2 linked regions of the Colwellia sp. M166 genome follow. The protein of the gene in region 1 binds, or shares a complex with, the protein of each later gene. Links are inferred from orthologs where the notes say so. Each region holds a gene or a part of one and is shown in the gene's direction. Other genes may lie near its edges.

Evidence for each region.
Region 2: the proteins of lolE (region 1) and lolA are in contact, whole or in part, in a cryo-EM structure (PDB 7ARM), measured with the Escherichia coli proteins. The link is inferred for Colwellia sp. M166 from one-to-one orthologs.

Annotation. Positions count from the first base shown.
Region 1 is NZ_CP040755.1:1,034,921-1,040,389, reverse strand. What follows is about bases 1,423-4,406. They hold lolE (lipoprotein-releasing ABC transporter permease subunit LolE), read left to right. Parts: upstream 1,423-2,273; coding sequence 2,274-3,539; downstream 3,540-4,406. Other genes in these bases: FGD67_RS04730 (DNA internalization-related competence protein ComEC/Rec2), read left to right, coding at 4,218-4,406; FGD67_RS04735 (DUF2062 domain-containing protein), read right to left, coding at 3,684-4,199; lolD (lipoprotein-releasing ABC transporter ATP-binding protein LolD), read left to right, coding at 1,500-2,273; FGD67_RS04750 (lipoprotein-releasing ABC transporter permease subunit), read left to right, coding at 1,423-1,438. Outside these bases: more of FGD67_RS04750, read left to right, coding at 218-1,422; more of FGD67_RS04730, read left to right, coding at 4,407-5,469. UniProt on the Escherichia coli protein: Part of an ATP-dependent transport system LolCDE responsible for the release of lipoproteins targeted to the outer membrane from the inner membrane.
Region 2 is NZ_CP040755.1:555,711-559,062, forward strand. The notes cover bases 1-2,902. They hold lolA (outer membrane lipoprotein chaperone LolA), read left to right. Parts: upstream 1-1,051; coding sequence 1,052-1,753; downstream 1,754-2,902. Other genes in these bases: FGD67_RS02575 (DNA translocase FtsK), read left to right, coding at 1-1,050; FGD67_RS02585 (replication-associated recombination protein A), read left to right, coding at 1,740-2,902. Outside these bases: more of FGD67_RS02585, read left to right, coding at 2,903-3,095; fluoride efflux transporter CrcB, read left to right, coding at 3,088-3,352. UniProt on the Escherichia coli protein: Participates in the translocation of lipoproteins from the inner membrane to the outer membrane.

The DNA of each region.
Region 1 (5,469 bases):
CCCCTAATAGCCGTTTTTAAGCGATTGTTATGCTGATTAATGCCGCGAGTTAATTATTGAATGTTTTTATTTTACAACAGCTTAATTTTGTTGTTCAGCATTTTTAGTTAAATGTCTAAAAGTTCATAAAGTCAGGAGCTATATGCTTATCAGCTGTGTTATTATTTTAGGCAAAATAATCTTGGTGTTATAACCATTTTCAATAAAGAAAGAGTTCATGTTTCAACCTGTTAGTGTTTACATTGGCTTAAGGTACAGCCGCAGCAGCCATGGCAAAGGCTTTGTTTCCTTTATCACCTTCTTTTCAATAATCGGCATTGTACTGGGTGTTGCTTCCTTAATTACCGTTGTTTCTGTAATGGATGGACTAGAGCAGGAGCAAAAAAGGCGTGTGCTTGGTTTAGTGCCTCATGTGTTAATGTCTTATCAAAAAACACATATCACTAATTGGCAAACGTTACAGCAAGATATGCTCTCGCTCCCCAAGGTTAATAACGTCACGCCTTTTCAAGAAAGTGAAGCGTTAATTCAATCAAAAAAATCCCTGCAAGGGGTTTTAGTGCACGGCATTATGCCCAAGTTTGAACAACATAATATTATTAATAGTTCAATGGTTTCAGGGCAATTAGATAGCTTAGATAACGTGCCCTTTAGCATAGTGTTAGGACAAGCGTTAGCACGTAACTTAAAGGTGAACTTGGGGGATGAAGTACGCTTAACCTTACCTAATAAAACCTTGTTTACCCCTATGGGGCGTGTTCCTGTGCACCGAACCTTTACTATTGTTGGTATTTTTAATGTTGGCTCTCAGGTTGATGAAGCAATGGTTTATATCAATATTAAAGATGGCGCAAAACTACATCGAAAAAAAGGTGATGGTGTTAATCAATTACGATTATATCTTGATGATGCTTTTCATGCTCAAAATGTTATCTCACAGTTGTCAGCAAAATATCCTAATTACCAGTTTGTTAGTTGGCAAGAAAGCCAAGGTGCATTGTTTGCTGCGGTTAGTATGGAAAAAAATATGATGTGGTTAATGCTAAGTTTAATTATTGCTGTGGCAGCTTTTAATATTGTTTCAGCGTTAGTGATGGTGGTTATCGATAAGCAAGGCGAAATCAGTATTTTACAAACCTTAGGTTTAGATCGTAGCGGGGTAGTAAAGATTTTTATTACTCAAGGTTTAACTAATGGGCTTTGGGGCGTTGTCTTGGGTGTCACATTTGGCGTGTTATTGACCTTAAATTTAAATAGTATACTTAGTTTACTCGGCGTTACTCTCTTGGGCGTCGGGCAGAAGTTACCGATTGCTATCGATGCTTTGAATATTGTTATTATTGTTATTTCAGCTTTGGCGATGAGCTTTATTGCCACCCTCTATCCAGCTTATCGAGCAGCACAAACTCAACCCGCTGAAGTGCTCAGAAATGAATAGTAAGGTAACGAATGCAATGGCAAATGATTGTAATATTAACTCGGTAAAAAAGAGCACAAAGATGAGCGCTAATGAAAACAGTATCACGCCTGAACTTCCCTTGAGTTTTGAGTGTCGTCAGTTAAGTAAGTCTTACCAACAAGGCCCTATTTCGACTCAAGTATTATCCAAGCTTGATTTGGCTGTTAAAGCTGGAGAGCTAGTTGCTATTGTTGGTAGTTCGGGCTGTGGTAAAAGCACATTTTTACATTTAGCAGGCGCATTAGATACACCAAGTGCTGGCGAGGTTTATATTAATGGTGTCAATATTCATCAACTTTCCGAAAAACAAAGAGCAAAATTTCGTAATCAGCATATTGGCTTTATTTATCAATTTCATCATTTGATGATGGAATTTAGCGCCGAAGAAAATGTTGCCATGCCGCTATTAATACGTGGTGATAAACCCAAAGATGCGCTTGTTCAAGCGAAAGCTATGCTTGAACAGGTTGGCCTATCGCACCGAAGCCATCATCGGCCTTCAGAATTATCAGGTGGTGAACGACAGCGAGTTGCTATTGCGCGCGCCTTAGTGACTAAACCCTCATTGATTTTAGCTGACGAGCCAACGGGAAATTTAGATTTTGATACTGCTGAACAAATTTATCAGTTACTACAAGAGTTAAACCGTACGGTTAATACCAGTTTTGTTATCGTAACTCATGATTTAACTTTAGCTGCAAAAATGGACCGCCAATTGCGTTTAGAGCATGGATACCTCAAGCCATTAGCTGACATTACCCCAAGTCAGGTTGTTCAAACTCAGAATGAACAACGCCAAGCTGAGGATGATTAAGTGCTAAAACCGTTAAGTGTATTTATCGGCTTGCGCTATGTTCGTAGTCGTCAAAGAAAGGGCTTTTCGTCATTTATATCAGCGTCATCCACCATAGGTATTGCTATTGGAGTCACGGTACTGATTGTTGTGCTTTCAGCGATGAATGGTTTTGAACGAGCGCTGGCAACGCATTTACTGTCTGTTGTGCCTCACGGCGAGGTGGTGGCGGTTAATGAGCCGATTAATCAATGGCGAGAAAATGTCGCGAAAATAGAGCAAAATCCAGGCGTTTTAGCAGCGGCTCCGTTTATAAAAACTCAGGGTATGATGCAGAAGTCAGCGGCACTTAAAGGTGTTGAAATACGTGGTGTTGACGTAATGTTAGAACAAAAAGTTTCTGCCATCTCAAGTTATATAACTGCAGGTAGCTGGCAAGATTTGACTCGTGATAACGCGGTAGTTATCGGTGCCGGAATTGCGCGTAAATTGTCATTACAGGTCGGTGATAACGTACAGTTATTATTACCGCCTGCCGATTTAACTACTCAGTCGGGTAATAAAGTACAGCAATTTCCTGTGCCCACTAGGCAGCCAGCAACGATTGTCGGCGTGTTTAAATTTGGCGGCACTATAGATGACAGCCAAGTTTTTATTAATTTAGCAAAAGCAGGGCAATTGCTAGGTTATCAAGCGGACGAAGTTCAAGGTATTCGATTAAAAGTGCGTGATGTTTTTGCAGCCCGACAAGTGGTACATGATGTCGCATACGGTTTTGATTTTTATGTATACATGCTGGACTGGACACGTAGCCACGGGCATTTATTTAATGATATTCAATTGGTGCGCTTGGTGATGTTTATTATCTTAGTGTTAGTTATTGCCGTGGCGAGTTTTAATATAGTATCGACGTTAATTATGGCGGTAAATGAAAAGAAATCTGATATTGCTATATTGAAAACCATGGGAGCAAAACCGAGTACCATTATGGCAAGTTTTATGTTTCAAGGGCTAATGAATGGTATTGTTGGCTGTATACTTGGCGCCGGTTTGGGAATTTTAATATCGTTAAATTTAACAGAGATTATTCGTGCTATGGAGTCTACACTTTCCGTGGAGTTTTTATCTGCCGATGTTTACTTTATTGATTACTTACCAACACTATTGCGTCAGCAAGATGTTATTAATACCGTGACTACTGCTTTAGTGATGAGTTTATTAGCGACTATCTACCCGGCATGGCGAGCAACAAAAGTTGAGCCGGCACAAGTGTTAGGGCAATCCTAATGAATAATCTTAAACACAAACCCAGTTCAGATTCAGATGAAACATTAACTTTGGGCTAAATAAAAGATAAGTAAAATAAAAAATCAGACTTCAAGTCTGATTTTTTTATTGAAAATTAGCTCATTAATATTTTTTGGGTGAAACTTAATCTCGTCGTGTTTGACGATTTTTCCATTCTTTTGCGACAGAAAAACGCCATAAGGTGTTTATGATCAAATAGCCTAAAATAGAAAAAATAGTAGCAAGCACGCCACAACCAAGAATAAACGCAGGGCCAATAGTTGAAATACTTTCAACTAACCATTGCCAGCTCGCTTCAAAGGCAAATTGTTTGGTGGGTACACCAACAATCCAGGTACCGACTAAATAGCAAAAATAGAAAATAGCCGGCATGGTCAAAGGGTTAGTGATCCAAACAAGAGCAACAGATAAAGGTAAGTTTGCATGTACTATAATAGCAAGACCAGCAGCTAAAACCATTTGAAATGGTACAGGGATGAAAGCAAAGAATAACCCGACAGCAAATGCTTTACTTACCGAACGGCGGTTAAGATGCCACAAATTAGCGTTATGCAGTAGCGTACCGAAAATTTGTAAATGCTTGTTGTTTTTAATCGTTTGATGATCTGGCATCAGGCGTTTAATCATTTTTTTCGGCATAAGTTTACTTAACTTTAAATGGCTAATTGGAAATTGATCACTATGGAATGGTGGCTACTCACATTTTTTTTCAGCGCTATTTTGTCATTATTCATACCTATAGTGCCAGAGTTTTCTTTGCTATCAGTGATATTGTTATTGGCATCATTTTTTATCTTGTTGAAGAAATACCGCTTAATTGCTATCGCTATATTCGCGTTCACGTGGATTTTGATTGCCGCTAGTCAATATCACAATACCCTGAATGAAAATAGCATTCCGTTGAAACAGTTGCACAAGCAAGTTTATTTAATACAAGGTAAAGTAATAAACATTGCTAATGTTACCTTGGATAATAGCCGCTTTAATTTCCTCGTAACTCATTGGCAAGGCTTGAAGGTTAGTAAAAACTTTAAAGTTCGTCTTAGTTGGAAAGCGCCGAAGCAGGCTTTGTTACAAGGCCAGGTATGGCAACTGGCAGTGAAATTAAAACCTGCTCATGGTTTAGCAAATGTTGGTGGCTTTAATTACCAATTGTGGTTGTTACAGCAGCAGATTATTGCAACCGGTTATGTTAAAGCCGATACGAGCGCTAAAACATTATTAAAGCGTGAAAAGCGTAATATATTGCTACAAGAAACGATCACCTGGCGGCAAAGTTTATATCGTAAGTTAGCGCTAATGTTAGCTGATAAGCCCATGCGAAGTTTGATTTTGGCGCTAGGATTTGGCGAGCGAGGAGAGTTAACACCTGAACATTGGCAAGTGTTGTCAGCAACTGCTACTCAGCACCTTATTGCTATTTCAGGTTTACATATTGGCATTGTTGCTTTTGGTAGTTTGATTTTTATACGCGTTATTGTGCGCTTATTGCCACTAAAGTTGATTTTGTCGACCAGTTGGCAGTTAAGGTTAATGCAAGCAAATTTACGTTACCTGCCGGTATTATGTAGTTGTTTTATGGCATGGTATTACGCTTATCTCGCCGGTTTTTCTATTCCGACATTACGCGCTTTGGTAATGTTGCTGTTACTTTGGTCACTAAAATTGATGATGATACATGTCACGCTATTACGTTGGCTGTTACTGGCAATTTTAGCTATTTTACTTTTTTGGCCATTAAGTTTACTCAGTGTTAGCTTTTGGTTGTCTATATCTGCCTTAGTTATTATTTTTTCGACACTTTCTCGTTTTAATATCGTGATGACTAGAGCGGCTAAAATGACTAAATCGGCCAAGATGACTAAGCCTCAATCGGAATTAATGCTTAAATTCAAAGATGAAAAGTGGC
Region 2 (3,352 bases), 480 kb from region 1 along the record:
TTAGTTGCAGGTACCACCGGCTCTGGTAAGTCAGTTGCGGTTAATACCATGATTGTCAGTATTTTATATAAGTCTTCGCCAGAAGATGTCCGTATGATCATGATTGACCCTAAACAAGTAGAGCTTTCAGTTTATGATGGTATTCCTCATTTATTATCTGAGGTAGTAACTGATATGAAAGAGGCAGCTAATGCACTGCGTTGGTGTGTCGGAGAAATGGAACGACGATATCAATTAATGTCGAAGCTTGGTGTCAGAAACCTTAAAGGTTATAACGACAAAGTTGCTAAGGCAATTGCCGCGGGAGAACCTTTGATTGACCCTTTATGGCAACCAAGTGATGCATTTACTCAAACACCGCCTTTATTAACAAAATTACCGTCAATTGTCATTATTGTTGATGAATTTGCTGACATGATGATGATCGTGGGTAAAAAAGTGGAAGAACTTATTGCCCGTATTGCGCAAAAAGCACGTGCTGCCGGTATTCATTTAATTTTAGCCACCCAACGTCCATCTGCCGATGTTATTACGGGTTTAATTAAGGCCAATATACCAACACGTATGGCGCTCAGGGTACAATCTCGAATAGAATCGCGCATCATTTTAGATCAACAAGGCGCAGATCAACTCTTGGGCATGGGGGATATGTTTTATTTACCGCCTGGTGAAGCAGTCCCCATTCGGGTGCATGGCGCTTTCGTTGATGACCATGAAGTACATGCCGTGGTTAATGATTGGAAATCAAGAGCCGAGCCAAACTATATTGAAGAAATTCTTTCAGGTGATACAGAACAAGAAATTTTATTGCCAGGTGAACAAGCTGATGGCAATGGCGATGAAGAAATCGATACATTATATGACGAGGCCTTAGCATTTATTAGCGAAACACGTCGTGTTTCAATTTCTAGTATTCAACGTAAATTTAGGATCGGTTACAACCGTTCAGCTCGTATTGTCGAACAAATGGAGCAAAATGGTGTTGTAAGTCGACCAGGCAATAATGGTGCTCGAGAAGTATTAGCGCCACCGCCGATTAAGGAATCTTAAGATGTTAAAAAAAATGAAATTGATAAAAAATGCTGCTGTTATGGCAACATTATTGAGTACAGTATTATCAACCAATAGTTTAGCGGCAACGAGCGGAAAAACTCAAGCTACAGCGATTAAAGCCAATGCTGTCACGCAAGAAGCCGATAGTAGTAAAGTTAAGCTAATGGCCAAGTTGGCAAAAATTGAATTTTTCAGTGCAGAATTTACTCAAAAAATATTTGATGAAACGGGCAATGAATTACAGCAAGGCAATGGCTTATTATCAGTCAGTAAACCTAATTTAGTTAACTGGCAAACGACATCGCCAGATGAATCCTTGATTGTTTCTGATGGCAGCAATTTATGGTTTTATGACCCGTTTGTTGAACAGGTCAGTGTATATTCGTTGGCCAATGCGATAGCCAATACACCTATTTTATTGATCACTAGTAATGATGCTAGATTATGGCGGGATTATAATGTTAGCCAATTAGCGGATAATCGTTATTTGATCAGTGCCAACAATGACAATGCCCGTGTTAAAAGCTTAGAGCTAACGTTTGCTGAGAATGTTGACAACGTTGAACTGTCTGCTTTTAACATTCTTGATGCTACGGGGCAACTCAGTGTGATCACACTGGCAAATCATGATGATAAGCCTGATATGAGCTTATTTACGTTTACTGTTCCTGAAGGTGTTTATTTAGATGACCAACGCTAATGGCTCACTTGATTTAGCCTTTGCTGAAGATGACAGTTTTAAACCGTTAGCGGCAAAGCTGCGGCCGAAAACGTTGGCAGAATATGAAGGACAAGAACATATTTTAGCTAAGGGTATGCCTCTGCCTTTAGCTATTGAGCAAGGTAAAGTCCATTCGCTAATATTTTGGGGACCACCTGGCACCGGAAAAACCACGATTGCAGAAATTATTGCTAATCATGCCAATGCCGATATAGAACGTGTTTCTGCGGTAACTTCAGGTATTAAAGACATACGTCAAGCGATAGAAAATGCCAAAGACCGTGCTATACACCAACAGCGTAGAACGGTACTGTTTGTTGATGAAGTACATCGCTTTAACAAAAGCCAACAAGATGCTTTTTTACCGCATATTGAAGATGGCACCATTATCTTTATTGGCGCGACCACTGAAAATCCAGCCTTTGAGCTCAATCAAGCTATTTTGTCGCGAGCTCGTGTTTATACCTTGAAAAAACTCAGTGCTGGGAATTTAAATAATGTTTTACAGCGCGCCATAAGTTACCAACAACAAAGCACACAGTTTGAAATCATTATTAATGACGAAACCAAAAAGCAACTGATCGCGTTAGCTAATGGTGACGCGAGAAGATTACTTAACTTGTTGGAGAATTGTTTAGAGATTACTGATGTTGAAAATAATCAACAAACACTTAGCAAAGCGCAGTTAATTCAAGTCGCTGGCAATAAAATAGCGCTTTATGATAAAGGCGGCGATGCTTTTTATGATCTCATTAGTGCTTTTCATAAATCGGTCAGGGGTTCAGATCCTGATGCGGCACTTTATTGGTATGCCCGTATTTTAACCGGTGGTGGTGATGCACTTTACGTTGCTCGACGCTTGTTAGCCATTGCTAGTGAAGATATTGGTAATGCCGATCCAAGGGCTATGCAGTTGGCGATTAACGCTTGGGATACTTTTCAACGTGTTGGACCCAGTGAAGGCGAGCGTGCGATAGCACAAGCTGCCGTTTATATGGCATTAGCACCGAAAAGTAATGCCGTTTATATGGCATTTTCACAGGCCAAAGCGCTAGCAAAAGAGACCAGTGACCTCGATGTGCCTTTGCACTTAAAAAACTCAACCAGTGCGCTTACCAAAGAGTTAGGTCACGGTAGTGAATATCGCTACGCGCATGATGAAGTGGGTGGTTTTGCTGCGGGTGAAAATTATTTTCCAGAAGAAATCGCGCACACAACGTTTTATCAACCCACCGACCGCGGGCTAGAAAAACAACTGCGTGATAAGTTAAATTATTTAAACCAGCTAGATCAAAAAAGTGACCAACGTCGATATGACTAATAACATAAGCAATCTCAGTTTGTACTTATTTGTCGCTTTAGGTGGCGCATTTGGTGCAAGCTTTCGCTTTTATATTTCACAATTAATTTTGAATTGGCTCGGAAAAGGATTCCCTTTTGCGACGTTGGCGGTTAATATTTCCGGCTCCCTGATCATGGGAGCACTTTATGGGTTAATTGAACAGAATGTAATTGAGGTTAGTGTTTATCGAACATTGATCGGTATCGGCTTTTTAGGCGCATTTACTACTTTTTCAA